Regions from separate parts of the Methylobacterium currus genome, predicted to be linked through region 3. Evidence: predicted binding sites of a transcription regulator. Region 3 holds the regulator's gene; each other region holds the start of a gene.

Region 1 (9,893 bases), 290 kb from region 3:
TCTCCGGCGTGCCGGGCGCGAGCGACGTGAAGGCCGAGGCCCAGGCCGGCATGCCGGCCCTGTCGATCCGGGTCGACCGGGCGGCGGCCTCCCGCTACGGGGTCAGCGCCAGCGACGTCCTCGACGTCGTCGAGGCGATCGGCGGCCGGCCTTCGGGCTCGGTCTACCGCGACGACAACGCCATCACCGACATCGTGGTGCGGCTCTCCGGTCCCGACCGCGCCGATCTCGAGCGGGTGCGCGCCCTGCCGGTGGGGCGGGGCAAGACCACCGTGCCGCTCTCCCTCGTCGCCTCGGTCGAGGTCGCGACCGGCCCGGCCCAGATCAGCCGCGAGCGGCTGCAGCGCCGCATCTCGGTCCAGGCCAACGTGCGCGGACGCGACGTGCAGAGCTTCGTCATTGACGCGCAAGGAGCCGTGAAGGCGCAGGTGAGCCTGCCGCCGCGCTACTCGCTGGTCTGGAGCGGCCAGTTCCAGAACCTGCAGGAGGCGACCGCCCGGCTCGCCGTGGTGGTGCCGGCGGCGCTCGCGGCGATCCTGGTGCTGCTGGTGGTGCTGTTCTCCGACATCCGGGTGGCGGGCCTGATCTTCCTCAACGTGCCGGTGGCGGCGACCGGGGGCATCCTGGCGCTCTATGCCCGCGGCCTGCCGTTCTCGGTCTCGGCGGCGATCGGCTTCATCGCCACCTTCGGCATCGCGGTGCTGAACGGCGTGGTGCTGATGAGCACCCTGCGCGACCTCGAACGCGCCGGCCTCTCCCCGCGCGAGGCCGCGACCGAGGCGGCGGAGCGCCGCCTGCGCCCGGTCATGACGACGGCCCTCGTGGCGACGCTCGGCTTCCTGCCGATGGCGCTCTCGACCAGCGCCGGCGCCGAGGTGCAGCGCCCGCTCGCCACCGTGGTCATCGGCGGGCTCGTCACGGCGACGCTGCTGACGCTGGTGGTGCTGCCGGCCCTGTACCCGTACGTGGCGCGGCTGCGCTGGCCGTTCGGAGGTTCGGGGCCGTCCGACGAAGACGAGGCGCGGGCTCCCCCTCTCCCCGCGGGCGGGGAGAGGACTTCACCCCCCTTGTCGGGGACGAAGTGAGCGCAGTCGAAGCCGGTGCGAGGGTGAGGGGGTCTCGACGCGTGAGGCTTCTCCGGAAACACCCCCTCACCCTCGCCCTGCGGGCTTCCTGAGCCCCGATCGGAGCTCAGGCCCCTCCCCGCCCGCGGGGAGAGGAGAGGTTCCGCGCCCCTCCTTGCCGACCAGCCCCGCATGTCCTGGGAGCGGACCAGCCGTGACCCGTTCCCCGCAGAACCGGCGCGACTCCGCACCCGAACCGCTCTACTTTCCCGCCCGCATCGGAGAAGCGCAGGATGATCCAGCTCTTTGCCTGGGACACGCCGAACGGCCGCAAGATCAGCGTCGCGCTGGAGGAGATGGGGCTGACCTACCGGGTCGAGCCGGTGGACATCACCAAGGGGCGGCAGTTCGAGCCGGACTTCCTCGCCATCAGCCCGAACAACCGCATTCCGGCGATCGTCGATTCGGAAGGTCCCGACGGGGCGCCGATCTCGGTGTTCGAATCCGGTGCGATCCTGGTCTACCTCGCCGAGAAGACCGGGCGCTTCCTGCCGGCGAGCGGGCGCGGCCGGGTCCAGGCGATGGAGTGGCTGATGTGGCAGATGGGCGGCTTCGGGCCGATGCCGGGCCAGGTCCACCACTTCCTGACGGTCGACGAGACGGACCGCGCCTACGGGCTCGAGCGCTACCAGAAGGAGACGCGCCGGCTCTACGGCGTGCTCGACAGGCGCCTGGCCGAGGGGGACTTCGTCGCCGGCGACCTCTCGATCGCGGATTTCGCCATCCTGGCCTGGGCCTGGCGCCACGCCCGGCACCGGGTCGACCTCGCCGATTACCCGAACGTGAAGCGCTGGTACGATGCGCTGATGGCACGGCCCGCGGTGCAGCGGGGCTTCTCCGTGGCGCTGAGCTGATGAGGGGATCCGACGACATGGTGGACGAGACCGGCCTCCGGGCCCAGTTGGTCGAGCGCTTCGTCCGCTACCTCGCGGTGGCGAGCCAGAGCGACGCCCGGGCCACCACCCTGCCGAGCACGCCGGGCCAGCGCGCCCTCGCCGAATTGCTGGCCGGAGAGCTTCGCGACCTCGGCCTGTCCGACGTGGTGCTCGACGAGCGCGCGATCCTGACGGCGCGCAAGGCCGGCACCCGGCCCGGCGCCCCGCCGATCGGCTTCATCGCCCATCTCGACACCGTCGATGTCGGGCTTTCGGCCGAGATCCACCCGCAGGTGCTGCGCTTCGACGGCCAGGATCTCTGCCTCAATCGCGACCAGGACATCTGGCTGCGGGTCGCCGAGCATCCGGAGATCGCCCCTTACGCCGGCGAGGAGGTGATCGTCGGCGACGGGACCAGCGTGCTCGGGGCCGACAACAAGGCGGCGATCGCCGTGCTGATGACCCTGCTCGCGACCCTGACGCCGGAGGATCCGCACGGCGACATCTGGGTCGCCTTCGTGCCCGACGAGGAGATCGGCCTGCGCGGCGCCAAGGCGCTCGACCTCGCGCGCTTCGCGTGTGACTTCGCCTACACGATCGATGCCTGCGCGCTGGGCGAGGTGGTGATCGAGACCTTCAACGCGGCCGGCGCCGAGATCGTGTTCACGGGCGTGAGCGCCCATCCGATGTCGGCCAAGGGCGTGATGGTGAACCCGATCCTGATGGCGCACGACTTCATCAGCCGGTTCGACCGGGCCGAGACGCCGGAGAACACGGACGGGCGCGAGGGCTACATCTGGTTCAACGGCCTCCAGGCCCATTCCGGCGAGGCCCGCCTGCAGGCGATGGTCCGCGACTTCGATCGTGACCGCTTCGCCGCCCGCAAGGCGCGCCTGCACGCGGCGACGGAGGAGATCGCCGCCCTCTACCCGACCGGCCGGGTCGAGTGCCGGATCACCGACACCTACGGCAACATCCACGACAGCCTCGGCGACGACCGCCGGCCGGTCGATCTCCTGTTCGCCGCGCTGAAGGCTGAGGGCATCACGCCGAAGCAGATCCCGATGCGCGGGGGCACCGACGGCGCGGCCCTCTCGGCCCGCGGCCTGCCGACGCCGAACTACTTCACCGGCGCCCACAACTTCCACTCGCGGTTCGAGTTCTTGCCGGTGTCGGCCTTCGCGGCCTCGTGGCGGGTGACGCGGCGGATCTGTCAGTTGGCAGCGGATTAGGTCACCGCGCCGCTGGCGCGAAGAGCCCCAGGAACAGCGGCCGGGCATAGAGGTCGGCCGCATTGTCCGGCGTGACGCCCGGCACCCAGGCCGGCAGCTCGGCGGCGGCGTTCACCATGCTGGAGACGAGCTGGGCGGCGATGCCGGCATCGTGCGGCCGCACCGAGCCGTCGACCATGCCGTCGACGAGGCAGAAGCCGAAGCGCTCGGTCAGCCGGTTCATGGTGCGCCGCGTCTCGGTGCGCAGGGCCTCCGGCAGGGCGCTGAAGGCGGTGACGCGCAGGAGCGGCCCGCCGGGCCCGAGCTGGCTGCGCACCAGCGTCGCCGAGGCGGTGCAGATTCGGTCCCAGCCGCTGCCGCCGTTTGCATCCGCCGCGTCCTGCACCGCCCGGATCTGCGCGAAGCTGCGGGCGAAGCAATTGGCGACGAGGTCGTCCTTGTTGTCGTTGTGGTGGTAGAACGACCCCTTGGTGACCTTGAGGAGGCCGGAGATCTTCTCCACCGAGGCGCCGCGATAGCCCTGCTGGTTGATGAGGATGGTGGCGGCACGGAGGAACGCCTCCGGCGAGACCTCGCTCTCCTCCGGCGGCGCCTGTTCGGGCAGGAGGACCGGGCGCCACTCCGAGCCCGGGGCCGCGAGGCCGCTCGTGAGGAGGTCGGCCATGCGGACGCCGGCCCGGGCATAGTCCCGCGGCTCGTAGCGGTGGATCCACAGCCGGGTCGAGTGGATCACCGAGAGCAGCAGGTGGGTGCGGGCGTTGCGGTCCTGCCGGTCGAGGCCGTCGTCGTCGAACAGGCCGCGCAGGCGGCGGAAGAGCGCGTTGTAGGCGGAGAAGACGCTCTCGGCCTGGGGGGCGGGGAGCGCCCGCACGTCGTTGAGCACGGCGATGTCCGGTTCCTCGCCCGCCGCCATCGCGGCCCGGTGGGCGACCGCGAGGTCGAGGAGCCGGGCGAGCCGCGCCGGCCCGTCGGGCGCCGCCTCGGCCCGGGCCACCAGCCCGTCGAGCACCCCGATCGTGTGCAGGAAGCAGGCCGCCGCCAGATCCTCCTTGCGACGGTAATAGTAGGTCACGCTGTTCGTCATCAGCCCGACGCTGCGGGCGACGTCGGCGAGCGTCGTGCCCTTCACGCCGGCCTCGTTGATCAGGGCGGCGGCGGCGTGGAGGATCGCGTCGCGCTTCTGGGCGTAGCGCCGGGTCTGGCGCGGCGCCGCGTCGGGGGCGGGCACGGTCTCGGGATCGAGGCTGCGGGGCATCGGGGGATTGAGCACTGTCACGGCTCCCCTGACAAGCCGGTGATTACGCACCCATGCCGTAATGCTCCCGGTACCAGGCGACGAAGGCCGGGATGCCCGCCTCCAGCGGCGTCGCCGGCACGTAGCCGACGAGGTCGCGCAGGAGGTCGGTGCTCGCCTCGGTCCGCTCGACGTCGCCGGGTGGCAAATCGCGCAGGTGGCGCCGCGCCGTCCGGCCGAGGGCCTGTTCCAGGGCGTCGAGCATCGCCGCGACGCTCACCGGCCGGCCGCCGCCGATATTGACCATCCGGTAGGGCGCGACCGGGCTCAGGGTATCGGCCGCCGAGACGCCTCCCGAGCCGGGCGGGGGAGGGGGGGCGTCGATCAGCCGAGAGATGCTCTCGACGAGATCGTCGATATAGGTGAAGTCCCGCACCGCCCGGCCGTGGTCGTAGACCTCGATCGGCTCGCCGGCCAGGATCTTTCGGGTGAACAGGAACAACGCCATGTCGGGCCGGCCCCACGGCCCGTAGACGGTGAAGAACCGGAACGCGGTGGTGGGGATCTTCCAGAGGTGGGCGTAGGAATGCGCCATCGCCTCGCCGGCGATCTTCGAGGCGGCGTAGATGGTGAGCGGCCACACCGCCCGGTCGGTCTCGCGGAACGGCACCGTCCGGTTGCCGCCATAGGCCGAGGAGGTCGAGGCGAAGAGCAGGTGGCGCACCGGATGCGCCCGGCAGCCCTCCAGCACCTGGAAGGTGCCCACCACGTTGCCGGAGACGTAGGCCTCCGGGTGCTCCAGGCTGTAGCGCACCCCTGCCTGGGCGGCGAGATGCACCACCATCTCCGGCCGCGCCTCGGCCATCAGCGCCATGAAGGCGCCGGGCTCCTCCAGCAGGAAGGCGTGCGACGAGAAGCCGGGCAGGCGCTCGAGCTGCGCCAGCCGGGCCCGCTTCAGGGCGACGTCGTAGTAGTCGGTCAGCCCGTCGACCCCCACCACCTCGTGGCCGGCCCGGAGCAGGCGCCGGGCGAGGTGGAAGCCGATGAAGCCGGCCGTGCCTGTCACGAGGAAGCGCATGGCGGGTCCCTGGCGCGGGCCTGAACGTGCCCGCCCCGGGCGGTTACACCGATGGGGGGCGGGTTGCCAGCCCGGTCGCGCCTCGGAACGGATCCCTCAGAAGACCTGCCGCAAGCCCCAGTACAGGACACCCGCCAGCGTGATCGCCGCCGGCAGGGTCAGGATCCAGGCGAGCGCCAGGTTGCGCACGGTCGTCCTCTGCAGGCCGGTGCCGTTGGCCCACATCGTGCCGGCGACGCCGCTCGACAGGATGTGGGTGGTCGAGACCGGCATCCCGTAGGCCTCGGCGAGGCCGATCGTGCCGGCGGCGACCGCCTCGGCGGAGGCGCCCTGCGCGTAGGTGAGGTGCTGCTTGCCGATTCGCTCGCCGACCGTGACGACGATCCGCTTCCAGCCCACCATCGTGCCGAGGCCGAGCGCGAGGGCGACCACGACCTTGACCCAGGTCGGGATGATGCGGGTGCCGTCGTCGAGGGTGCGCTGGTAGTCCTTGAGGGTCTTCTGCTCGGCGTCGGAGAAGGGCGAATGCTCGCCGGTGAGGAGCCGCACCGCGTCGCTGGCGAGATACATGTCGTTGCGCAGGTTCTGCGTCGCCTCCGCCGGCACGTGCCGGATGGCGCCGTAGTTCTTCACCTCGGCGGCGATGTCGTCCGCGAGCCCGGCGAGCGCCGCGACGGCCTCCGGCGCGGCGAGGGCTTTGGCCGGCGCCTCCGCCTTCAAGGTCTCCCCGATCTTGGCCCGGGCGCCGGCGGCGTCGGGCACGGCGGCGGAGCCGGCGTGGTCGCGAAACACCCGGCTCGCGGCTTGTGAGCCCTGCACGAAGGCGGGCGTGCTCGAATCCGGCATGGTGCGGTTGAGCGCGTAGGCCGTGGGGGCGGCGCCGATCAGGATCAGCATGATCAGGCCCATGCCCTTCTGGCCGTCATTGCCCCCATGGGCGAAGGACACGCCGGTGCAGGTCAGGATCAGGAGGCCCCGGATCCAGAGCGGCGGCGGCGCATCGCCCTCGGGCGCGCGGTAGAGGTCGGGCCGTCGCACCTTGAGCACGAGGAGCAGGAGGGCGGCGCAGACGAAGCCGACGATCGGGCTGAACAGCAGCGACTCGAGGACGTTGGCCGCCTGTCCCCAGGCCACGCCCGAGGCGGCGTGGCCCGGCGCCATCAGCTGGTTGGCGAGGCCGACGCCGATCACCGAGCCGATCAGCGCGTGCGAGGAGGAGTTCGGCAGGCCAAGCGCCCAGGTGCCGAGGTTCCACACGATCGCCGCGAGCAGGAGCGCGAAGATCATCGCATAGCCGGCGCCTGAGCCGACCTGAAGGATCAGCTCCACCGGCAGCAGCGTCACGACGCTGTAGGCCACCGCCCCGGTCGAGGCCATGACGCCGAGGAAGTTGAACGCGCCCGACCAGATCACCGCGGCGAGGGGCGGCATCGAATGGGTGTAGATCACGGTCGCCACCGCGTTGGCGGTGTCGTGGAAGCCGTTCACGAACTCGAAGGCGAGGGCGATGAGGAGGGCGAGGCCGAGCAGCGCGAAGGCCCCGAGGGCCAGCGGCGGCTGGCCGGCCTCCTGCATGTCGGCGACGAGGTTGTAGCCTCCATAGGCGAGCCCGGCGGCCAGCACCGCCAGGAAGCCGATCGTCGCCACCGGGTGCACGCCGTGGTCGAGGCGAGGACCGGAGCGGGCGTGACCATGCGCCGCGCCGGTGCGATCGGGGGCGAGGGCGGCATCGGACATGCTGGACTCGGGGCACACTCGTGGCGTCACGGATCCAGCAAGGATAAGGCGCCCAGATGGCAAGTCGATGACGCCGCAGGGGATGGGCCGGAGCCGCCGCGGACACGTCCGGGCTGTCGAAAACCACACGTAAATGCTTAGGGGGCTTGCGTTCTGCGAGACGCAACCCCAAATTCATACGATCACCGCTGCCCCTGCGACGCGTGTGCGCACGGGTCCCAAGGGCCGCGGATCTCATGGGTGGAGAATCCGGTGACGGACCTGCCCTCCACGAACCGGCCCGGTGCCCTTCTGGTCGAGGGTGACGGAAGGCCAGCGAGTCAGTACCCGATGAACCAGCTCGTGCGCATGTCGCATATCGTGACCGCAGACGCCGTCGAGGAGCCCTCCCCGAGCCTCCGGGTTCCGTTCGCCCAGTCGGGCGCCTTCGTCTGCAAATTCATCATCGGCGAACCCAACGACCGTGCGGTCTGCTGCGGTGCGCCGGTGCAGGACGGCAAGAGCTGGTGCGCCTTCCACCGCCGGATCGTCTTCGAGCCGACCCGGCCGGGGCGGCTGCGATAGCAGAGACCGGCCGGGACCGCTACCCCGTCCCGCGTCGTTTTTCTCCCGCCCTTCTCAGGCAGCCCGACCGTAGATCGGGAAGGCCTCCTGCCGGCCGCGCAGCGGCTGGCGGCTGACCTCGCGCCATTCCGCGCCGGAGACGCGCGCCGCATCGAGCGCGGCCTGCGACACCAGCGTGGTGGTGCCGAAGGTCTTGGTCGCCTGTTCGAGCCGGGCCGCGACGTTGACCGCGTCGCCGAGCACGGTGAATTCGAGCCGGTCGTCGTCGCCGACCACGCCGACGAACACCTCGCCGCAATGCACCCCGATGCCGATCCGCACCGGGGCTTCGCGCTGGCCCGCATTCCACTCGGCCACCAGCCCCTCCAGCCGTCCCGCGAAGGCGATGGCCTGGGCGGCGGCGTCCGCCCGCGCCTCCGGCACGCCGAACACCACCAGGGCGCCGTCGCCCATGAACTTGTCGATCACGCCCCCGGTCTCCCGGGCGGCCTGGGCGACGCAGCGCCGGAACCCCGTCACCAGGAGGGCCACCGTCTCGGGATCGGCCCGCTCGGCGATCGCGGTGGATCCGCGCATGTCCACGAAGGCGATGGCCGCGTGGCGCCGCTCGCCGAGCCGCAGGCCGCCGCCCCGCTCCAGTCCGCCGCGCTCGAGGAGGGGCGCCAGCTCCGCCGGCAGGAAGCGCGACAGGGCCGCCCGCCGCGCCGTCTCGCGTAAGGCGAGGACCGCGAGCAGCGCCATGATGCCGACCGACACGACGCTGCCGATTCCGACCAAGGCCTCGATCCGGTGGGCGTGCCGCTGGTAGCCCACCAGCAGGTCGTCCTCCTGGGCGCGCATCGACTCGATGATCCGGCGGATCCCGTCCATCTCCGCCTTGCCCTCGCCGGCCCGCACCAGGGCCAGCGCGCCGTCCCGGTCGCCGGCGCGGTCGAGGGCGAGCGTCCGGTCGAGCTCGGCGAACTTGCGGTCGATGGCGGGGCGGAGCGCGCGGAGGCGGGCCTCCTGAGTCGGGGAGGCGCGCAGCTCCGCGTCCAGCACCGGCAGCTCCGCGGCGATCCGGGCCTGCCCGGCGGTGTAGGGCACCAGGAAGGCCGGATCGCCGGTGAGCAGGTAGCCGCGCTGCCCGGTCTCGCTGTCCAGGAGGTCGGCCAGCACCTGCATCAGGGTCCGGTCGACCGTCAGCGTGTGGGTGATGCGGTGCTGGACGCTGCTCTGCCAGGCGAGCAGCACCCCGTTGGCGGACCCGACCAGCAGCAGCAGGGCCGCCCCCGCGGCGGTCAGCCCGGCCCGGCTGCGCACCGGGCCGAGCCGCGCGCCGAGCGGCCGGCGGGCCGAGGGGCTTGGCGTCGAGTCTGGGATCATCGGCGGGTCCGTCCGGCGCCGGGCGCGGACGGGCCCTCGGCTCCCGGCGATATGGGACGATTCCCTCCGGCCGCCATCGACCGTCCGGCCGACGTCAGCCTCACGGCTGCCCTGCCGCCCGGCGCCGGGCCGGGGCGGCACCGCTCTCCGCCCGCTGCTCCGGACGGATCCCGCCCGGCTCGGCGAGCGGCGCCACGATGGTGCAGACCACGCCCTCGCGCGGGAAGTTCAGGCTCACCGTGCCGTCGAGCTCGCGGGCGAGGCTGAGCTCGATCAGGCGGGAGCCGAAGCCGGTGCGGGTCGGGGGGACGACCGGCGGCCCGCCGCGCTCCTGCCAGCGCAGCGAGAGGCACCCGTCGGCGACGCTCCACGACAGGGCGACCTGGCCCGCCGGCACCGAGAGGGCGCCGTACTTGACCGCGTTGGTGGCGAGCTCGTGCAAAGCCATGGCGATGGAGAGGGCGATGCGGGGCGGCAGGCGTAAGGAGGGCCCGCCGACCGCGAAGCGCGAGGGCGCGCCCGGCCCGTCGAGGGGGGCGAGGGCGTCCTTCACCACCTCGGCCAGCTCCGCTCCCTCCCAGCTCTCGCGGGTGAGCACGTCGTGGACGCGCGCGAGCGCGATCAGCCGCGCCTCGAAAGCCGTTTTGGCGCTGGCGGCCTGTACTCCGTCGAGGCCGCGCAGGC
Region 2 (9,893 bases), 1.7 Mb from region 3:
GTCGTCACGCCGGCCTCGCTGCCGCCCTGCTGCTCCTCTCCTCGCAAGCCGCCTTCGCGCATCCGGGCCACGGCGACGCCGGCGGGCTCGTCCACGGCTTCGCCCATCCCCTGAGCGGGGCGGACCACCTGCTCGCCATGGTGGCGGTCGGCCTGCTGGCGGCGGCGCGGGGCGGGCGGGCGCTCTGGGCGGTGCCGCTGGCCTTCCTGGGCATGATGGCGGTCGGCGGGGCGCTCGGCGCCGCCGGCATCGCGCTGCCCTTCGTCGAGGCCGGGATCGGCCTGTCGGTGGTGGCCTTCGGCCTCGCGGCGGCTCTGGGCGCCGGCCTGCCGCTCGCCGCGGCGCTCGCCCTGGTCGGGGCCTTCGCGGTGTTCCACGGCTACGCCCACGGCGCCGAGATGCCCGAGACCGCCTCCGGCCTGACCTACGGTATCGGCTTCCTGGCCGCCAGCGGGCTCCTGCACCTCGCCGGCATCGGCCTCGGGCTCGCCGCCGGCCGCGTCGCTCAGGGCCGCGCGCTGCCCTTCGCCGGGGCCGCGGTGGCGGTGGCGGGCGTGGCGGTGCTCGCCGGTACCCTCTGACTCCCGCTCACCGATCGATCCACGACCGGGGCCGCGCGGCGGCTCCGGTCACCCCGGGTTGATCGCCGTCGCGAGCCAGCAGGCGGCGCCGAGGCGCACCGGACCCGTCGGAGGCATCGCCTCCCGCAATGCCGCCAGGGCCCGCTCGCGCAAGGCCGGATCCTCGATCTCGCGCAGGAGCCCGGCGATGGGCCCGACGGTGGCGGAGAAGCGCGCGGCCGCCTCCGCGTCGGCGCCGATCTCCACCGGGTGGTCGACGGGTGCGACCGCGGCATCCGCGAAGCCGGCCTGCCCCAGGAGATCGACCAGCGCCCCGCCCTCCGCGAACCGGAACGGCCCCGGCCCGCCCGGAGGCGACGGCGGCGGCTCGGGCACCACGCTCAGCACCGCGGCGCGCGGCACGCTCACCCACGGATTCTCGGCGAGCGCCCGCCAGCACAGGACGACGAGCCGGCCCCCCGGCCGCAGGGCCCGCCGGATATTGGCGAAGGCCGCGCGCGACTCCTCGAAGAACATCACCCCGAACCGCGACAGCGCGACGTCGTGCTCCGGTGCGAAGGGATGGGTCTGTGCGTCGGCCTCGATCCAGGCGATCGGCGCGCCGGCGGCCGGCCGGGTGCGGGCCCGGGCCAGCATCGGCCGGGACACGTCCAGAGCCGTGACGCCGCCGCCCGGCCCCGTGCGGGCCGCCGCCAGCAGGGCGGTCTCGCCGCAGCCGCAGCCGATATCGAGCACCCGCTCGCCGGGCCGGAGGCCGGCGCCGTCGAGCAGGGACGCGGTCAGGGGCGCGAAGACGCGGTCGAGCTCCGCCTGCATGTCGGCCCAGCGCGTGCCGACATCGCCGTTCCAGTACTCCGTCTGGGTGATCGGCTCAGGCATCGGCGCAAGCCCCCGTCGTCCCATCGTCCGGACAGAAGTACAGCCTGCGCGGGCCAGGGGACAAGCGGGATCGCGTCAGCTCGACTTCCGCGGCCGGCCGCGCCGCCCCCCGGTGGGGGCGGGCGCCGCGTCGCCGCCGCCCTCGGCCCCGCGCAAGCGCCGCCGGCCGAGACCGCTGTTCTTGGCGAGTTCCGAGCGCTGCGAGGCGTAGTTGGCCGCCACCATCGGGTAGTCGCGCGGCAAGCCCCATTTCTCGCGGTACTGGTCCGGCGTGAGGCCGCGGCCGGCGAGGTGGCGCTTGAGCGTCTTGTAGGGCTTGCCGTCCTCGAGGCTGATGATGTGATCCGGCGTCACCGTCCGGCGGATCGGGATCGGCGGCTCGGGCTTCGGCGGCTCTGGCGCGGGCGGCGCCATCAGCTGGGTCAGGGTCGTATGGATGGCGCCGATCATAGGCGGCAACTCGTTCGGCGGCACCGCATTGTTCGATACGTAAGCCGTGATGATCGCGGCGCAAAGATCAACGACGCGGTCACCAGAGCCATTCTCCTCGACATTCATCGCCCCACCCCGTCTGCATTCGCGATAAAGAATGCATGACAACGACCAAACGTCAAACAGACTGCACGTTTGTCGAGGTTAATCCTGTGGACGTAACCAGTCTTGATCGATCATTTGGGATGAACGCTGACTAACTTATGTTTATGAATTGGGCTACGCTCTTCGATGTAGGAGAGCGCCCCACCGGGCCGCCACGCGGCCGTCGGACGCGGTGCAGGGGCGATCCCGCACCGTCGCATGCGGCAGGGATGAGATGAGGATTAGGTCTTGAGGAGGATCCGCCCGGCGGCGGATGAATGGTCGGAGTGGCAGGATTTGAACCTGCGACCCCCACGTCCCGAACGTGGTGCGCTACCAGACTGCGCTACACTCCGACGCGCCCGAGGGCACGGGTATCATACAATCAAAACATCTTGTGCAGATGTTTGACCATCTCGGGAAGACTCAGGCTCGTAAGAGCGCTGGTCGGAGTGGCAGGATTTGAACCTGCGACCCCCACGTCCCGAACGTGGTGCGCTACCAGACTGCGCTACACTCCGAACGGCCGGCCGTGGCCGACGACCGGGCTTATAGCGAGGGCATCCGGGCGCCGCAAGGCCGTTCATGCGCGATGGCCGAGTTTCTTGAGCCGGCATGGTGCGGGCCGCGGCGGCGCTCGCCGGTGAGGGCCAGGATCGAGGGCAAGGAGGCAGAGGGAAGGGCGAGGGATGAGGGACGGGAAGACCTTGCGCGATTCGCTCCCGCCCCCCATTGTCCCGTCGTCAGGACAGTCGACACCGGCGGGGTGGCGTATGGCGAGCCGGGTGGCTGCGTGAGCGAAGACGACCAGGTCGGGGTGCCGGAGCCGGGAGCCAGCCACTCTGCGGAGGCGCCGTCCCTGGCGCATCTGAAATCCGCGACGATCCGCGAGCCCGGTCTCGACGATCGCGGCAGCGTGTTCTTCGCGGCGATCGAGATGACCCGGATGCCGATGATCCTGACCGATCCGCGGCAGCCCGACAATCCGATCGTGTTCGCCAACCGGGCGTTCCAGGACCTCACCGGCTACACGCAGGCGGAGCTGGTCGGCCGCAACTGCCGCTTCCTGCAGGGTCCAGAGACGAACCGCGAGACCGTGCGCGAGCTGCGCGAGGCGGTCGAGGCGAGCCGGTCGGTCGCGACCGAGATCCTCAACTACAAGCGCGACGGCTCGCCGTTCTGGAACGGCATCTTCATCGGCCCGGTCTTCGACGAGGCTGGGGAGATCGTCTACTTCTTCGCCTCGCAGCTCGACGTGACGCGGCGGCGCGTGTCGGAGCAGGCCTTCCGCCAGGCCCAGAAGATGGAGGCGATCGGCCAGCTCACCGCCGGCCTCGCCCACGACTTCAACAACCTGCTCCAGGTCGTCAGCGGCAACCTGGAGCTGGCCCGAGGCTCCGTCGCCGGCGAGCGGGCCCAGCGCCAGCTCGCCAACGCCGCCGGCGCGGCGGAGCGGGGCGCGAAGCTGACGAAGCAGCTCCTGTCCTTCGCCCGCAAGGCGCGGCTGGAGCCGCGCTCGCTCAACCTCAACGCCCTGGTGCTCGCCTTCGCCGAGGTGGCGGAGAGCACGCTCGGCAGCACCGTCTCGGTGCGCCTCGACCTCACGCCGCGGCTGCCGGCGGTCACCCTCGACCGCACCAACCTGGAGATGGCGCTCCTCAACGTGCTCATCAACGCCCGCGACGCGATGCCGGCGGGCGGCACGGTGACGATCTCGACCGGAACGGTCCTTCTCAACGGCGACGGCCGTGCCCGCGGCCTGCCACCCGGCGACTACGTGGCGTTGCGGGTGCGCGACGAGGGGGAGGGGATGGCGCCCCACGTCGCCGAGCGGGCGACCGAGCCGTTCTTCTCGACCAAGGGCCCCGGCAAGGGCACCGGCCTCGGGCTGGCCATGGCGCACGGCTTCGTGCAGCAATCCCGCGGCCGCCTCGAGATCGAGAGCCGTCCCAAGAATGGCACCACCATCACGATGCTGTTTCCGGCCGGCCCGGGCGCCGTGGCGGAGGAGGAGCCCACCGAGCGCCGGCCGGCGCTGCGGCGCGGCGACGAGACCGTGCTGGTGGTCGAGGACAGCGACGACGTGCGGGCGCTGGCCCGCGAATACCTCGAGAGCCTCGGCTACCAGGTGCTGACCGCCCGCGACGGCGGGGAGGCTTTGGAGATTCTGAAGCGGGAGGAGCGGATCGACCTCCTGTTCTCCGACATCGTGATGCCGGGCAGCGTCAACGGCCTGATCCTGGCCGACCGGGCTCAAACGATGCGGCCGGACCTGCCGGTGCTGCTGACCACCGGCTACAACGAGGACCTGGTGGCGGAGGGGCCCGCGACCCCGACCATGGACGTGCTCGGCAAGCCCTACCGCAAGGCCGAGCTCGCCGACCGGGTCCGCGCCGCCCTCGACCGCGGCGCCCGAAAGATGCCGGCCCCGGGAGAGCCGCATCACGGCTGAGCCGGCTCGCGGCGCGGCCTCGTCCCGCCACGACGGCGTGTCGTCACCTCGATGACATGCACCTCGCGCAAGAACGGCCGCGCTCGATCTCGCGAGGATCCCCATGCCGCGCCGTTCCCTGTTCGCCCTCACGCTCCTGCTGTCGGCCGCCCCCGCCGCCTTCGCCCAGACGCCCCAAACGTCGCAGACGCCACCAGCACCGCAGACCTTCCCGGCCACCCTGGCCGGCCACGCCGTGCTGCCGGCCGACAGCGTCGCGCCGCTGCCGGCGGATGCGCCCAAGGATCTCGCGACGCCCGGCAAGTTCACCACCGGCCGCCGGGTCGAAGCGGTCGGCACGGTCGAGGCCCAGTCGATGGGCCGCGCCACCAGCATGAAGCTGCCCCTGCGCGGCCAGCCGCTCCAGGGCCATTCGGGCATCAAGCATAGGCCCGACGGCACCTACTGGGTGCTGACCGACAACGGCTTCGGCTCGAAGGCGAACTCGCCCGACGCGATGCTCTACCTCAACCACTACCGGATCGACTTCGACAAGGGCGGCGTCGAGCGCCTGGAGACGATCTTCCTGCGCGACCCGGACAAGAAGGTGCCGTTCCGCATCGCCAACGAGGCGACCGAGAGCCGCTACCTCACCGGCAGCGACTTCGACCCCGAGAGCTTCCAGTTCGTCGGCGATTCGATCTGGATCGGCGAGGAATTCGGCCCGTTCCTGATCAAGGCCGACCGCAGCGGCAAGGTCGAGGCGGTGGTCGAGACCCTGGCTTCGGGCAAGCCCGTCCGCTCCCCCGACCACCCGGCGGTGACGACGCCGGCGGTGCCGGGCGGCGCGGTGGCGTTCAACGCCCGCCGCTCCAAGGGCTTCGAGGGCATGGCGGCCTCGCCCGACGGCAGCCGGCTCTACGCCCTGCTCGAAGGTCCGCTCTGGGACGCCGACGCCAAGGCTTTCGAGACCCGCGACGGCCGCGAAACCTTACGCATCCTCGAATTCGACACCAAGGCGCAGACCTGGACCGGCCGCTTCTGGTTCTATCCCCTGGAGCAGGCCGGCAACGCCATCGGCGACTTCAACCTGATCGACGCGACCACCGGCCTGATCATCGAGCGCGACGACGGCGAGGGCACCGCCGACCGGGCCTGCCCGGCAGGTCAGAAGGGACCGGATTGCTTCTCGGTCCCGGCGAAGTTCAAGCGCGTCTACAAGATCGAACTGACCGACGCCAACCAGGGCGGTCCGGTGCGCAAGATCGGCTCCATCGACCTGATGCGCATCGCCGACCCGGCCAAGAAGGCCCGCAAGCCGCTCACCGACGGCGCGCTCGCCTTCCCGTTCTTCACCATCGAGAACGTCGACAAGGTGGACGACACCCACATCATCGTCGGCAACGACAACAACCTGCCGTTCTCGGCGAGCCGCGACCCGCACAATGTGGACGACAACGAGTTCGTGCTCTTGGAGGTGGGGGAGTTCCTGAAGGCCCGCTGACCCGAGACGAAGACGAGGCGGGAGCGGTCGCGTGGCCGCTCCTGCAACGCTGCGCCTTCCGCGAGGATGCGTGATCGGCTAGCGTCACGGTCGTAGCGCTTTCGACGGTACGCCGTCTCCTCCGTCCGAAATCGCTACGGATCCATGAACCTGGCCGGCGCTTCGTGCAGTTTACGGAGGCGGTGCAGAGACCCAGAGCCGAGCCGGACACGATGCGTATCGAGAGCATGAAGCTCACCAATTTCAAGGTGTTCAATAACGTAGAACTTAAAAACATTGCTGCTTACACGGTTTTCGTCGGTGCGAATGGTGTTGGAAAATCGTCGCTCTTCGATGTCTTCGGTTTTCTGCGCGATTGTCTCAAGGACAACGTGCGGGCTGCCGTGGCCCGGCGTGGCGGCTTTCGCGACCTGATCTCGCGTGGTGCGGTGGCCGATCCAGCAGCCACCATTGGCATCGAACTGAAGATCCGAATGCCTTTGGCAATCGGTTCGCGCGTCGTGACCTACGCGCTCGAAGTCGGCGAGCGCGATGGCAGGCCGATCGTGGCGCGAGAGAGCTTGCGATACACGCGCTACGGCGGTGGAAAACCGTACGATTTCCTAAGATTCAGTTTTGGCGAAGGCGATGCCATCACTAACGAGGCCGAACTGACCCGGGACGAGGCCTCGGTCCACCGCGATCATCAGAAGCTCGACGAGCCCGACATCCTGGCGATCAAAGGCCTTGGCCAATTCCAGCGCTTCGAGGCCGCCAGCGCGTTCCGGAGTCTGATCGAGAGTTGGCACGTCTCGGATTTCCGTATCCATGCCGCCAGTGCCAGTCCCGAGGCGGGATACGCCGAGCATCTCTCGACACAGGGCGAGAATCTATCTCTGGTCACGCAGTATCTCTACGAGCGGCATCCAAAGATATTTGATGGCGTTCTAGAAAAAATGGCCCAACGCGTTCCTGGCATCAAGAAGGTTCAAGCCGAGCAGACTCTCGACGGACGGGTTGTGCTGCGCTTCAGCGACGGCGCATTCAAGGATCCATTCTCGGCTCGGGTTGTGTCCGACGGAACGATCAAGATGTTCGCGTATTTGATGCTGCTTCACGACCCTAAACCGCATCCTCTGCTCTGTGTCGAGGAGCCCGAGAATCAGCTATATCCGACGCTTCTATCCGAACTGAGCGAAGAGTTCGAGGAATACGCGACGCGTGGGGGGCAAGTCTTCGTCTCAACGCATTCCCCCGACTTCTTGAATATGGTTCCGCTGGAGAGCATCTTCCTGCTCTCGAAAAAGGATGGCTATACGAGCGTCCGGCGTGCGGCGGATGACGAGAACCTGCGCAGCTTGGTGGAGCAGGGCGACCGGCCCGGGGCGCTGTGGCGCCAGCGCGTGATTGAGGGCATCGATCCTTGACGGCACCCGTCGTGGTTCTGGTCGAGGAGCCGTCGATCCGCATCGTCATCGAGGCGATCTGCGGCAAGCTCGGCGCAAGTGATCTCGTCAGGATCTTGGAGCACGAAGGCAAATCGGATCTGGAGCGATCCATTGCCCGAAAGATCAACGGATGGCGCAGCCCGGTCTTACCGTACTTCATCGTCTCACGGGATCTCGACGCGTCCGAGCGTCAAGCCCTGCGGACTCGTCTGCTGGCGCTTGTGCCCCCGCACGCCCTCGGACGCACGAAGGTCCGGGTGATCGTCCCGGAACTCGAATCCTGGTACCTGGGCGATCCCGCAGCGCTCGTCGCTGCCGGCGTCATCACGCCCGCCGCAGCGCAGCGCATCACCGCGCAGGCGAAGTTCCGCGACCTATGCACCCTAACCGGTGCTAAGGCAGAGTTCAGAAAAATCGTCGGGCAGCCGATCGGCCAGATCCGCACCGCTCATCTGCTCGGCGCGCATCTTGATCTGGAGCGCAACAATTGCCGAAACTTCCACGCCTTTGTGGAGGCGCTGAGATGGGCAATCCACGGGGTGACGGCCGAGCTGGGACGCGTAGAGGAAGGGGGCTAATGCCCCCCACCCAGATACGCCGCCCGCACCTGCGAGTCGTTGCGCAGTTGCGCCGCCGGGCCCTGGAAGCGGATGCGGCCGTTCTCCAGCACGTAGGCGTGGTCCGCCACCCCGAGGGCCGCCATGGCGAACTGCTCGACGAGGAGCATCGTCACCTGCTCCTCCTTCAGCCGGCGGATGATGCGAAACACCTCCTCGACCAGCTTCGGGGCGAGCCCCATCGACGGCTCGTCGAGGAGCAGGATCTCCGGGCGCAGCATCAGGGCCCGGCCCATGGCGAGCATCTGCTGCTCGCCGCCCGACAGCGTGCCGGCGAGCTGGGTCCGGCGCTCCTTGAGCCGCGGGAAGAGGGTGTAGGCCCGCTCCCGGTCGGCATTGACGTCGCCCTTCGGCCGCGAGCCGGTGAGGCGCGGGAAGGCGCCGAGCGTCAGGTTGTCCTCGACCGAGAGGGTCGGGAAGACCCGCCGCCCCTCGGGCGAGTGGGCAAGCCCGGTGCGGGCGACATCGTGGCTGTCGAGGCCGCCGATCTCGCGCCCGTTGAGCTTGATCGAGCCGGCGCGCGGCCGGATCATGCCGGAGAGCGCCCGCATGGTCGTGGTCTTGCCGGCGCCGTTGGAGCCGATCAGGGTGACGACCTGGCCCTTGGGCACCGTGAAGGTGAGGCCGTGCAGGACCTCGATCTGGCCGTAGCCGGCCGACAGGCCGCTGACGTCGAGCATCTCTCTACTCCGCGGCGTCGGCAACCGGGCTGCCGAGATAGGCTTCGATGACCTTGGGGTCGGACTGGACCTCGCGGGCGCCGCCCTCCGCGATCTTGTGGCCGAAATCGAGCACGCTGACGCGGTCGCACAGGCCCATCACCACGTCCATGTGGTGCTCGATCAGGATCACCGTGATGCCGGCGTCGCGGATCTTGCGGATGATGAGGGTCAGCTCGGCGATGTCGGGGGCGGTGAGGCCGGCCGCCGGCTCGTCGAGGAGGAGCAGGACCGGATCGAGCGCCAGCGCCCGGCCGATCTCGAGGAGGCGCTGCTTGCCGTAGGGCAGGTTGCGCGCCTCGACCTGGGCGAGGGCGCCGAGGCCCACGAAGTCGAGGATCGCCATGGCGCGGGCCCGCGCCTCCCGCTCCTCGCGCCGGCGCCGCGGCGTGCCCAGGATCGCGTCGAACAGCGTGCCGTGGAAGCTGTGATGCAGGCCGACCAGCACGTTCTCCAAGGCCGTCATCTCGCGGAAGAGCTGGACGTTCTGGAAGGTGCGGGCGACGCCGGACAGGGCGATCTCGGAGGGGGTGCGGCCGTCGAGGCGCTTCGCCGCGTCGGTGCCGGTGGCGAGCGAGACCCCGCCGGAGGTCGGCCGGTAGATGCCGGTGAGCACGTTCATCATCGTGCTCTTGCCCGAGCCGTTCGGGCCGATCAGCCCGTGGATCGTGCCCGGCCGTACCGCGAGGTCGACCTCGTTGAGGGCCTTGAGGCCGCCGAACTGCATCACCGCCCGCTCGACCTTGAGCAGCGGGTCGGCACCGGAGCGGCCGCCCTGGCGGATCAGCGCCTCGCCGGAGGCGGCGAGCGCCTGGGTCGCCCCGGTATGGGCCGGGCGCAGGAAGGGCAGTTTCTCCCGCAGGAAGCCGACGATGCCCTCGGGCAGGTAATAGACCACGAACAGGATCATCAGGCCGAAGACGGTGAGGCGGAAATCCGTCACCGATTCCATCGCCAGGGTCGCCGGGAAGAAGGCGAGGCAGAGCGCGCCGGGGATGAGCAGCGTCATGCGGTTGTCCTGCTTGCGCAGGAAGGCGAGGCCGACCACGACCACCGCGACCGCCGCGATGAGGCCGGCCATGATCCGGACGAGGCCGATATCGGCCAGGATGTTCGGCATCATCACGATGATGGCGGCGCCGATCAGCGGCCCGGACCG
Region 3 (9,893 bases):
GGGCGTCATGGGGCACGGACAGGCGCTTGCACACGTCGCCCTTCCACGCCTTCAGCGCGAAGGCGAGGCCGGCGCCGATCACGATGAGGCCAACCGCGCCGACGAGCCACTGGCCGAAGGGCTGCTGCAACAGCCAGGCGGTCCAGTCCCGCGCGCCCTGATCCTCGGACTGGCGGGCCGTGCCGCGCCCGAGCGCCGCCAGCATCATCGAGAGGCCGAGGCCGCCATAGGTGACGCCGCTGACGAGGTGGCCGGCCCGGGTCGCCAGCCCCTTGGCCGAGCGGCCGTAGCCGTCGGCATCGGTGAGCGCCTCGACCACCCGCCAGAGCGCGAAGGCGGCGAGGCCGAACGCCACGAGGCCGAGGAGAATCCAGCCGAAGGGCCGCTCCAGCAGGATCAGGAGCGCGCTGCGGCTGCCCCCCGTCTGGCCGCCGACGCCGATCGCCGCCAGCACGGCGAGGCCGCCGACGAGGCAGTAGGTGACCCCGCGGGCGCCGTAGCCGAGGCGGGCGAGCAGTTCGAGGGCTTGCCGGCCGCTTGGATGCCCGGATCCTCGGCGCATGGGAGTCTCCGGTCAGGCTGCGAGGCCGGATTCGACCCGGGCCACCGCCGTCTCGTCGAGGTCGAGGGCCTCGGCCAGCTGGCGCAGGAAGGTGCGCTCCTGCATCGTGTCGGGGTCGATGGCGAGGCGGGCCGCAGCATAGATCCGGGCGCCCGCCCCGGGATCCTGTACCCGGTCGGCGATCTCGTCGATCGTCGCCGGGTCCTCCAGCTCGCGGGCAAGCCATTGCCGGCCGGCGAGGTCGAGGCCGGATTCGGCGACCGCCGCGTCGAGCCGCTCGCGCTCGCGGGCATCGATCAGCCCGTCGGCAGCCGACGCCGCCACCATGATGCGCAGGCAGAGCGTCGCCTCGTCGTCGCTCAGCGCCCCGGCATCGAAGGGTTTCCCGGACGGTTGCGTGCCCGTCCCCGGCCCCGCAGTCGCGTCGGCTTGCGTCGCCCGCAGGGCGAGCCCGGCGATCAGCGCCAGCCCGCCGAGGGCCGCGGAGGCCGCGAGCCCGCCGCGGCGACTCCGCACCAGGGCGTCCAGCACCCGTTTCACTTCGGCCATCGCGCCCTCCCGTCCGACTCGCTTCTTTGCCGACAACGGTCTCGCCCGGCTCCGGTTCGAGCAGGACGGATCGATCGCTGCGGATCGATCGCCGCGCCGGTTGCCCTGCCACGCTCGGCGCGCCATCTCTCCGGCCATGCTCCTCGCCCTGGCCTGGCTCGCGCGCACGCTCGTGCTCGCGCTCATCCTCCTGTTCCTGCTGCCGCTCGCCGCCCACGCCCTGTGGTGGTGGAGCCGCGACGACCTCGCCCCCGACTGGACCACCGCCGACTGGTCGAGCGCCCGGCTCCTGCCCGCCGCCACGGCCGCGCCGGAGGCGAGCGTGCGGATCTACGCTGCCCGGGTCGGACGCTGGCGGGGCATCTTCGCCCATCACACCTGGATCGTCGTCAAGGAGGCGGGCGCGTCGCGCTACACCCGCTACGACGTCGTCGGGTGGGGCCTGCCGGTGCGCAAGGACGCCTACGCGGCCGATGCGCGCTGGTTCGGCAACCCGCCGCAGGTGGTGCTCGCCCTCGACGGCGAGGCGGCGGCGCGGGCCGTGCCGCGCATCCACGCGGCGGTCGCAGCCTATCCGTATGCCAAGGCCGGCAGCTACAGCGCCTGGCCGGGGCCGAACTCCAACACCTTCGTGGCCCACGTGCTGCGGGCGGTGCCGGACCTCGCGGTGGCGCTGCCACCGACGGCCCTCGGCAAGGATTTTTCGGAGCGCCTGATCGCCCGGACGCCGAGCCGCACCGGTTTGCAGCTCTCGGCCCGCGGCTATCTCGGCCTCACCCTCGGCTGGGTCGAGGGGATCGAGGTGAACATCCTCGGCGCGGTGGCGGGACTCGACCTGCGCCGCCCGGCCCTGAAGCTGCCGGGCTGGGGCCGCATCGGCATGGATCCGGCCGGTGCGACCGAGACCCTGATCGCCCCGACGGCGCGGAGCTGAGCGGGATCCTCACGGCCCGGCCGGGCCGCGCACGCCCCCCCGAAACCTGGCCATTCGGCAGCATCAGGTTGCGAGCCGCCGCCGCGAGACCCGGAGCCCCGTGATCAGGCCGGTCTCCCCGCGCCGCTGGTGGCGGATGGTGCGGGAGAGGGGGCGCACCCACGGGTCGCCGGCCTGGCCCACGGCCTGATCGACCATCCGCACGGCGCCGGCATGGTGGCGGCTCACCAGGGCCGAGAAGGCGCTGCGGAGAAGCCCGGGCAGGGCGGCGCGCCAAACCGTGGCGTCTGCGAAGGGCCGGACGAGCATCGTGACGGATCGCTCCTGCGCGAGGTCCTTCCTCACCCCATCCGTGACGGGTCCTGCGCGCCACGACGGCCTACGTTGCGCCTTCGCATCGATGTGCGGATCCGAGGATCATCGGAACGCCGGCCGTGAACCAAACCATGGTGCGGTGCGTTGAGACTGGCCCCGAGGTTCGCACTGCCCCATGTCCAGCTCCCGATTCGTCAAGGCCGACGCGGCCCCTTCCCCGCTTGCCGGCTCGTTCGCCCCGGTCCTCACCGGCGTCTCGCGCGGGCTGCAGGACCTGTTTCCGCCGGTCGAGCTGCCGCTCGCCGCGCGGGAAGCGCATCAGGACGAGCGGGACGCCGTGGCCCCGGTGCTGCGGTCGCGCCCGGTTCCGGAGCCGCGGCTGGCCTGAGAGCCTGTTCGATGGATCTTTCTCCACTTCCATCCCCTCCCGGTCATCCCGGGGCCGCGTAGCGAAAGCCGGGATCCCTCAGCGCTGACGACTCAGGAAGAGGCGGAAGGCTTTCCGCTCGGTCTTGCGCCGTCGGCAGTCATGGATCCGGGCTCTCGCGTTTCGGCGAGCGTCGGGATGACGAGGAGGGTATCGGTTCGGTTGGCCAACTCGAACAGGCTCTCGGATGAGGGCGCAGGTGGGAGAACCAATCGGAGCGAGGCATCCGCTCGGCGTCCGACCCGCGCGGGTCACCGGGCCGGTGAGCAGCCGAAGCGTCGGTTCCGCGCAAGCGACCGCGAAGCTGGCCCTCACGGCTCGTGTGCGAACATCTCGTCGAAGGAATAGCCGGAGCCGCGAACGGTGCGGATCGGGTCGGCGTCGCGGCCGCGGTTGATCGCCTTGCGCAGGCGGCCGATATGCACGTCGACGGTGCGCTCGTCGATATAGACGTCGTGGCCCCAGACCCCGTCGAGAAGCTGCTCGCGCGAGAAGACCCTTCCTGGGCTCTGCATCAGGAATTCGAGCAGCTTGAACTCGGTCGGGCCGAGATGCAGCTCGCGCCCGTCGCGGCGGACGCGGTGGCTGACCCGGTCGAGCTCGATGTCGCCGGCGACCAGGAGGTCGGCGACGTGGGCGGGCTTGGACCGGCGCAGGAGCGCCCGCACCCGCGCCAGAAGCTCGGGCACCGAGAACGGCTTGACGATGTAGTCGTCGGCGCCGGTGGCCAGGCCCCGCACCCGGTCGCCCTCCTCGCCCCGCGCCGTCAGCATGATGACCGGCAGCCGCTCGGTCTCGCGGCGGGCGCGGATGCGCCGGCACAATTCGATGCCGGACAGGCCCGGCATCATCCAGTCGAGGAGGACGAGGTCGGGCACCTGCTCGCGCAGGCGGATATCCGCCTCGTCGCCCCGGGCGACGGCGTCGACCTCGAAGCCCTCGGCCTCGAGGTTGTAGCGCAGGAGGAGGGTCAGCGCCTCCTCGTCCTCGACGATCAGGATACGGGTACTCATGCGGGGCACTTCGGGCAGGGGGCCGGAGGGTGGCCCGGGCCGGGGTCGAGCCCGGGCGCGGGCCGACCCGTCAGGCCTCCGGCTGGGGATCGAGGGTGGCGAAGCTCGAGCCGTCGTTCTTGGGACGGTCGGTCGGCAGCGTCTCGCCGGTGGCGAGATAGTGGATGGTCTCGGCGATGTTGGTGGTGTGGTCGCCGATGCGCTCGACGTTCTTGGCGCAGAACAGGAGGTGCGTGCAGAACGTGATGTTGCGCGGATCCTCCATCATGTAGGTCAGGAGCTCGCGGAACAGCGAGGTGTAGAGCGCGTCGATGCCGCCGTCCCGGGCCCAGACGTCGAGGGCGGCGACGGTGTCCTGGGTGGCGTAGGCGTCGAGCACGTCCTTGAGCTGGCCCTGGACCAGCTCGTTCATGTGCTCCACGCCGACGACGACTTTCTGCAGCTGGACCTGGTCGGCGATGGCGACGACGCGCTTGGCGACGTTCTTGGCGAGGTCGCCGATGCGCTCGAGATCGCCCGAGACGCGGATCGCCGAGATCGTCTCGCGCAGGTCCACCGCCATCGGCTGGCGCTTGGCGATGAGGAGGATGGCCTTCTCCTCGATCTCGCGCTGCAGCCCGTCGAGGCGCTGGTCGACGGCGATCACCGCCTGGGCGAGGGCGGCGTCGCGGCGCAGGAGCGCCTGGCCGGAATCGGCCACCATCTTCTCGGCGATGCCGCCCATCTCGGCGATGCTGCGCCGCAGGTTCTGCAGCTCCTGATCGTAGGAGGTGACGATGTGGCTCGACATGAGGGGTGACTCCCCGCGATGAGGTGGAGCTTACGGTCAGCACCGGCCCGGGCCGGGCCGGCGCAACGAGGCGTCGGGTCTCAGCCGAACCGGCCGGTGATGTAGTCCTGAGTCTGGCGCTTCGACGGGTTCATGAACAGCCGGTTGGTCGGCCCGAACTCGATCAGCTCGCCGAGATACATGAAGGCGGTGAACTGCGAGATGCGCGCCGCCTGCTGCATGTTGTGGGTGACGATGGCGATGGTGAACTCGGTCCGCAGCTGCTCGATCAGCTCCTCGATGCGGCCGGTCGAGATCGGGTCGAGGGCCGAGGTCGGCTCGTCGAACAGGATCACTTCCGGGCGCTGCGCCACCGTGCGGGCGATGCAGAGGCGCTGCTGCTGGCCGCCGGACAGGCCCATGCCGGACTGCTTGAGCTTGTCCTTCACCTCGTCCCACAGCGCGCCCTTGCGCAGGGCCTCCTCGACGCGGTTGTCGAGGTCGGCCTTGCCGAGGCGCTCGTAGAGCCGGATGCCGAACGCGATGTTGTCGTAGATCGACATCGGGAACGGGGTCGGCTTCTGGAACACCATGCCGACCCGGGCGCGCAGCTCGTTGAGGTCGATCGACGGATCCAGGATGTTGCGGCCGTCGAGCAGGATCTGCCCCTCGGCGCGCTGGTCCGGATAGAGGCTGTAGATGCGGTTGAAGGTCCGCAGCAGGGTAGACTTGCCGCAGCCCGACGGCCCGATCAGCGCCGTGACCTGGCGGTCGAGGAAGTTGAGGTTGATGTTCTTCAACCCCTTGAAGTCGCCGTAGTAGAAGCTCAGGTCCTTGACGGCGAGGCGGATCGGGGCGGACTCGTCGGCCGTGCTCTGGCCCACGACCGGCACGGCGGTGGCGGTGGCGCTCATCGGGTTGTCTCCAAGCAGGGTATGACGGTCAGCGCCCCTTCGGGCCGCTCAGGACGAGGCGGGCCACGATCGACAGGCCCAGGATGGTGACGGTGATGAGGAGCGCGCCGGCCCAGGCCAGCTGGCGCCAGTTCTCGTAAGGAGACAACGCGAACTGGTAGATCATCACCGGCAGGTTCGCGACGCCGCCCATCAGGTTGGGGCTGAACCAGGAATTGTTGTTGAGCGCGGTGAAGAGCAGCGGCGCGGTCTCGCCGGCGATGCGGGCGAGCGCGAGGAGCACGCCGGTGACGATGCCGGACTGCGCCGCCCGCCAGGTGACGCTGCGGATCACGATCGACAACGGGGCGCCGAGCGCCGCGCCGGCCTCGCGCAGGGTGCCGGGCACCAGGCGCAGCATGTCCTCGGTGGTGCGCACGATCACCGGCGTCGCGATGATGGCGAGCGCCACGCCGCCGGCCCAGCCCGAATAGCCGCCCATCGGCCGCACCATCAGGGTGTAGACGAACAGGCCGATCAGGATCGAGGGCGCCGAGAGCAGGATGTCGTTGAGGAAGCGGATCATGTCGGCGAGCTTCGAGGTGCGGCCGTACTCGGCGAGGTAGGTCCCGGCCAGCACGCCGACGGGCGTGGCCACCGCGATGCCGAGCGCCGTCATCACCAGGCTGCCGAGGATCGCGTTGGCGATGCCGCCGCCCTCGGAGCCGGGGCCGGGGGTGACCTGGGTGAACAGGGCCGGCGTGAAGCCGCGCACGCCCTCGATGATGAGCATCAGCAGGATCGAGCCGAGCACCACCGCGCCGAGCGCGGTCGCGACGGTGCAGGACACGATCAGGAGCTTGTCGGCGGTGCGGCGGCCGGCGCGGACCCGGCCCCATTCCTGCGGGGCGGGAGCGGCGGGGGCGGAGCCCTGGACCGCGGCGGGGGAGGCGTTCATCGGGAGGTGTCCTGCGATGATCTTGAGACGATCTTGGGATCAGGCCACCTTCGCGCGGCGCACCAGCAGCCGGGCGATGATGAGCACGATGAAGGTGACGACGAACAGGATGCAGCCGAGCGCCATCAGCGAGCTGAGCTGCAGGCCGTCGGCCTCGTTGAACTCGTTGGCGATGCGCGAGGCGATGGTCGAGCCCGGATCGAAGATCGAGGCCGAGAGGCGGTTGGCGTTGCCGATCACGAAGGTGACCGCCATCGTCTCGCCGAGCGCGCGGCCGAGGCCCAGCATGATCGCCCCGATGATCGAGACCGAGGCCTGCGGGATCAGGACGTGGCGCACGACCTCCCAGGTGGTGCAGCCGATGCCGTAGGCGCTCTCGCGCAGGACGGTCGGGATCTGGTCCAGCATGTCGCGGGTGATCGAGGCGACGAAGGGCACGATCATGATCGCCAGGATGATGCCGGCGGTGAGGACGCCGACGCCGGAGGGCACCTGGGCATAGAACAGGCTGCCGACGATCGGCATGCCCTCGACGACGTTCGAGACCGGGATCTGCACGAAGCGCGCGAAGAGCGGCGCGAAGATGAACAGGCCCCACATGCCGTAGATGATGCTCGGCACCGCGGCGAGCAGCTCGATCGTCATCGAGACCGGGCGGCGGGCCCAGCCGGGGCAGAGCTGGGTCAGGTAGATCGCGATGCCGAGCGAGATCGGCACGCCGATGACGAGGGCGAGCAGCGCCGACACGAGGGTGCCGATGATGGCGACGAGCGCGCCGTATTCCTCGCGCCCGACATTCCAGGCGCTGGAGACGAGGAAGCCCGGGCCGAAGGCCTGGAAGGCGGGCCAGCCGCCATAGGCGATCGAGGCGAGGATGCCGGCGAGCACCAGCAGCACGAGCAGCGCCGACGCGAGGGCGGCGGCGCGGAAGATGCGGTCGCCCACGGGGCTTGGGGGGGCGCGGCGGGCGATTTCGGGCCTCGCCGCCACAGCGACGTTCTCAGACAACGCGACCATCCGGGTTTCCCTTGGAGTGAGCGGCCTCTAGCGCGCTCGGCGGATCGAGGCGAGTCGGACGCGATCCGGCGGGCGGCGGGATCTCGGCTTTCCTCAAGCGCCGCGCGGGCCCGGGAGCGGCGAGGCCGGGCGCGGTCGCCCGGCCTCGCCGCATCCTGCGCCGGCGGAAGTGGGAGAGCGGGATTCCCGCCCTCCCGGTTCTAGAGGGTCGGACCGACCGGGTTACATGCCGAGGACGGGCTTGCCGTCCTTGCCGACGACCGTCTTCCACTCGTCCTCGACCTGGCCCACGACCTTGTCGGGCAGCGGCACGTAGTCGAGATCGGAGGCCATCTTGTCGCCGCTCTTGTAGGCCCAGCGGAAGAACTTCAGCACCTCGGCGGTGCGGGCCGCGTCGGCCGGGTTCTTGTGGACCAGGATGAAGGTCGCGGCGGTGATCGGCCAGGCCTTGGCGCCCGCCTGGTTGGTCAGCGAGATGCCGAAGCCGGGAGCGGCCTTCCAGTCGGCGTTGGCGGCGGCGGCCTGGAAGGCCTCGTCGCCCGGCAGCGGGAACTGGCCGTCCTTGTTCTGGATCAGGGCGACCGGCAGGTTGTTCTGCTTGGCGTAGGCGTACTCGACGTAGCCGATGGCGTTCGGGACCTGCTTGACGACGGCGGTGACGCCCTCGTTGCCCTTGCCGCCCTGGCCGGTCGGCCAGCTGACCGTGGTCGAGGCGCCGAGCTCGGACTTCCAGGCCGGCGACACGTCCGACAGGTAGGTGGTGAAGATGTTGGTGGTGCCGGACGCGTCCGACCGGTAGACCGCGGTGATCGGCGCGTCGGGGAGCTTCACGCCCTCGTTGAGCTTGGCGATCTTCGGGTCCGACCACTTCTTGATCTTGCCCTGGTAGATCTCGGCCAGGACCTCGCCGGTGAGCTTGACCTCGCCGGTCTTCACGCCCTGGATGTTCACCACCGGGACGACGCCGCCCATCACGGTCGGGAACTGGACCAGGCCGTCCTTGTCGAGGGTCGCGCCCTTCAGCGGCGCGTCGGTGGCGCCGAAATCGACGGTCTTGGCCTGGATCTGCTTGATGCCGCCGCCCGATCCGATCGACTGGTAGTTCAGGCCGTTGCCGGTCTCCTTGCGGTAGGCCTCGGCCCACTTGGAATAGACCGGGAACGGGAAGGTGGCGCCGGCACCGGTGATGTCGAGGGCGAGCGCCGAGGTGGCGATCTGGGCGGTCGCGAGCCCGATGGCGAGCGCGTAGGAGAAGGGCTTCACTGGTATCTCTCCGTGTTCGGATCGGTCCGGCATGATGCAGGAGCGTTATCGCTGGCCCGCATCCTGCGCGTCGACGGCCGGTGAGGACGCGACCGGTTTCCCCGGACTGCGCCGATCATGTCCCGATCGTTGCCGGGGCCTCCGCCGCGCCGCGAGGGATAAGCCCGGTGCGACGCCGGCCCTATGACGATTGCATGACGCTTAGATGACAAGCGCGGGCCGGATGCGACGTTCCAGGCCTCTCATGCGTTGGGAAGCGGAAAGACGCCGGCTCTCGCGAGCCGCGACCATGCCGACAGGACGAGCCGTTGTGCACAACCTCAACACGACAGAGCGAGATCGAGCCCAGGGAGGCCGCGGGGCCGATCGCCCCGACGATCCCGGGCGCCGGGAGCTGATGGCCCTCCACGCCGAACGGACGGAGCTGGAGCAGCGCCTCGCCAGGGCCGAGCAGGAGCGCCTCTACCTCACCGATCCGGCCGCCGCCGCCGCCGCGCAAGGAGAGGAGGCCGCCCTGCTGGCGGAGCTCGACCGTCTCATGACCCGCATCCGTGCGGCCGAGTACCGGAGCCAGCCCGGCGCCCGCACCTGGTAGGCGCCGGCACGCGACGAGCGCGGGACCGCGACCGCGGAAACCTGGTCGCAGGCGTCCGGTCCCGGGAACCTGGGCAGTACGAAGCCGTTGCCCCTCGCGACCTGGGCCATCGGCCCGGGCGCCGCACGGCCGCGCGGCCGGCGGAGTGACGGGAGCGGCGGCGATGCGGTGCGAGGACGTGCGGATCGGGGGTGCGGCACGCGACCGGATGCGGCGCTGCTGAACCGTCCTTCCGCCCGCGGCGATGCGCGCATCGACAGGCGCGCGGCGCGCCCCACTTCCCCTTCCAGGAAGCTCCGGCGGGGTATTTATGAAAGCGGCCCGTCAGAGTGCCGCCGCCCCGCCCTCCCCGCTTCAGAACGTGAGAGTCGCATGGCGTCCACCGACAATCCCATCCTCAACCGCGAATCCAAGCCCGGCCTGTCCCCGACCGTCCAGCGCCATCTCGGCCACCAGCTGCGCGCGGCCTATGCGCCGCTCGAGACCGCTGCGACGCCGGACGTCTTTCTCGCCCTGATCGAGAAGCTGGAGGCGGCGCTCGCCGCCCAGGGGCGCACCGTCGAGCCGGAATTCCGCGAGGGGATGCTGGCGGCCCTGT

The links. The regulator PhoB, encoded in region 3, activates phosphate uptake and scavenging genes when phosphate is short. The targets are predictions, from matches to a motif close to TGTCATNNANCTGTCAT.
Region 1: the regulator PhoB is predicted to act here: its motif matches at 7,337-7,353, upstream of DA075_RS12140 (inorganic phosphate transporter).
Region 2: the regulator PhoB is predicted to act here: its motif matches at 4,529-4,545, upstream of DA075_RS21280 (esterase-like activity of phytase family protein).

The regions. Positions count from the first base shown of each region.
Region 1 is NZ_CP028843.1:2,555,584-2,565,476, reverse strand. It holds gene DA075_RS12165 (efflux RND transporter permease subunit) at 1-1,085, shown strand, start outside; gene DA075_RS12160 (glutathione S-transferase family protein) at 1,358-1,978, shown strand; gene pepT (peptidase T) at 1,996-3,231, shown strand; gene DA075_RS12150 (TetR/AcrR family transcriptional regulator) at 3,233-4,501, opposite strand; gene DA075_RS12145 (NAD-dependent epimerase/dehydratase family protein) at 4,530-5,543, opposite strand; gene DA075_RS12140 (inorganic phosphate transporter) at 5,640-7,280, opposite strand; gene DA075_RS12135 (GcrA family cell cycle regulator) at 7,611-7,844, shown strand; gene DA075_RS12130 (CHASE3 domain-containing protein) at 7,899-9,209, opposite strand; gene DA075_RS12125 (sensor histidine kinase) at 9,310-9,893, opposite strand, start outside.
Region 2 is NZ_CP028843.1:4,570,884-4,580,776, forward strand. It holds gene DA075_RS21250 (HupE/UreJ family protein) at 1-581, shown strand, start outside; gene DA075_RS21255 (class I SAM-dependent methyltransferase) at 630-1,460, opposite strand; gene DA075_RS21260 (Ros/MucR family transcriptional regulator) at 1,536-2,018, opposite strand; tRNA gene DA075_RS21265 (tRNA-Pro) at 2,316-2,392, opposite strand; tRNA gene DA075_RS21270 (tRNA-Pro) at 2,481-2,557, opposite strand; gene DA075_RS21275 (histidine kinase famiy protein) at 2,830-4,488, shown strand; gene DA075_RS21280 (esterase-like activity of phytase family protein) at 4,592-5,971, shown strand; gene DA075_RS21285 (AAA family ATPase) at 6,184-7,377, shown strand; gene DA075_RS21290 (hypothetical protein) at 7,374-7,976, shown strand; gene DA075_RS21295 (ABC transporter ATP-binding protein) at 7,973-8,695, opposite strand; gene DA075_RS21300 (branched-chain amino acid ABC transporter ATP-binding protein/permease) at 8,700-9,893, opposite strand, start outside.
Region 3 is NZ_CP028843.1:2,842,344-2,852,236, reverse strand. It holds gene DA075_RS13330 (DUF1206 domain-containing protein) at 1-562, opposite strand, end outside; gene DA075_RS13325 (tellurite resistance TerB family protein) at 575-1,111, opposite strand; gene DA075_RS13320 (DUF3750 domain-containing protein) at 1,248-2,045, shown strand; gene DA075_RS13315 (DUF305 domain-containing protein) at 2,109-2,354, opposite strand; gene DA075_RS13310 (hypothetical protein) at 2,536-2,748, shown strand; gene phoB (phosphate regulon transcriptional regulator PhoB) at 3,099-3,800, opposite strand; gene phoU (phosphate signaling complex protein PhoU) at 3,871-4,590, opposite strand; gene pstB (phosphate ABC transporter ATP-binding protein PstB) at 4,671-5,483, opposite strand; gene pstA (phosphate ABC transporter permease PstA) at 5,512-6,420, opposite strand; gene pstC (phosphate ABC transporter permease subunit PstC) at 6,460-7,437, opposite strand; gene pstS (phosphate ABC transporter substrate-binding protein PstS) at 7,660-8,700, opposite strand; gene DA075_RS13275 (hypothetical protein) at 9,098-9,295, shown strand; gene DA075_RS13270 (sigma-70 family RNA polymerase sigma factor) at 9,668-9,893, shown strand, end outside.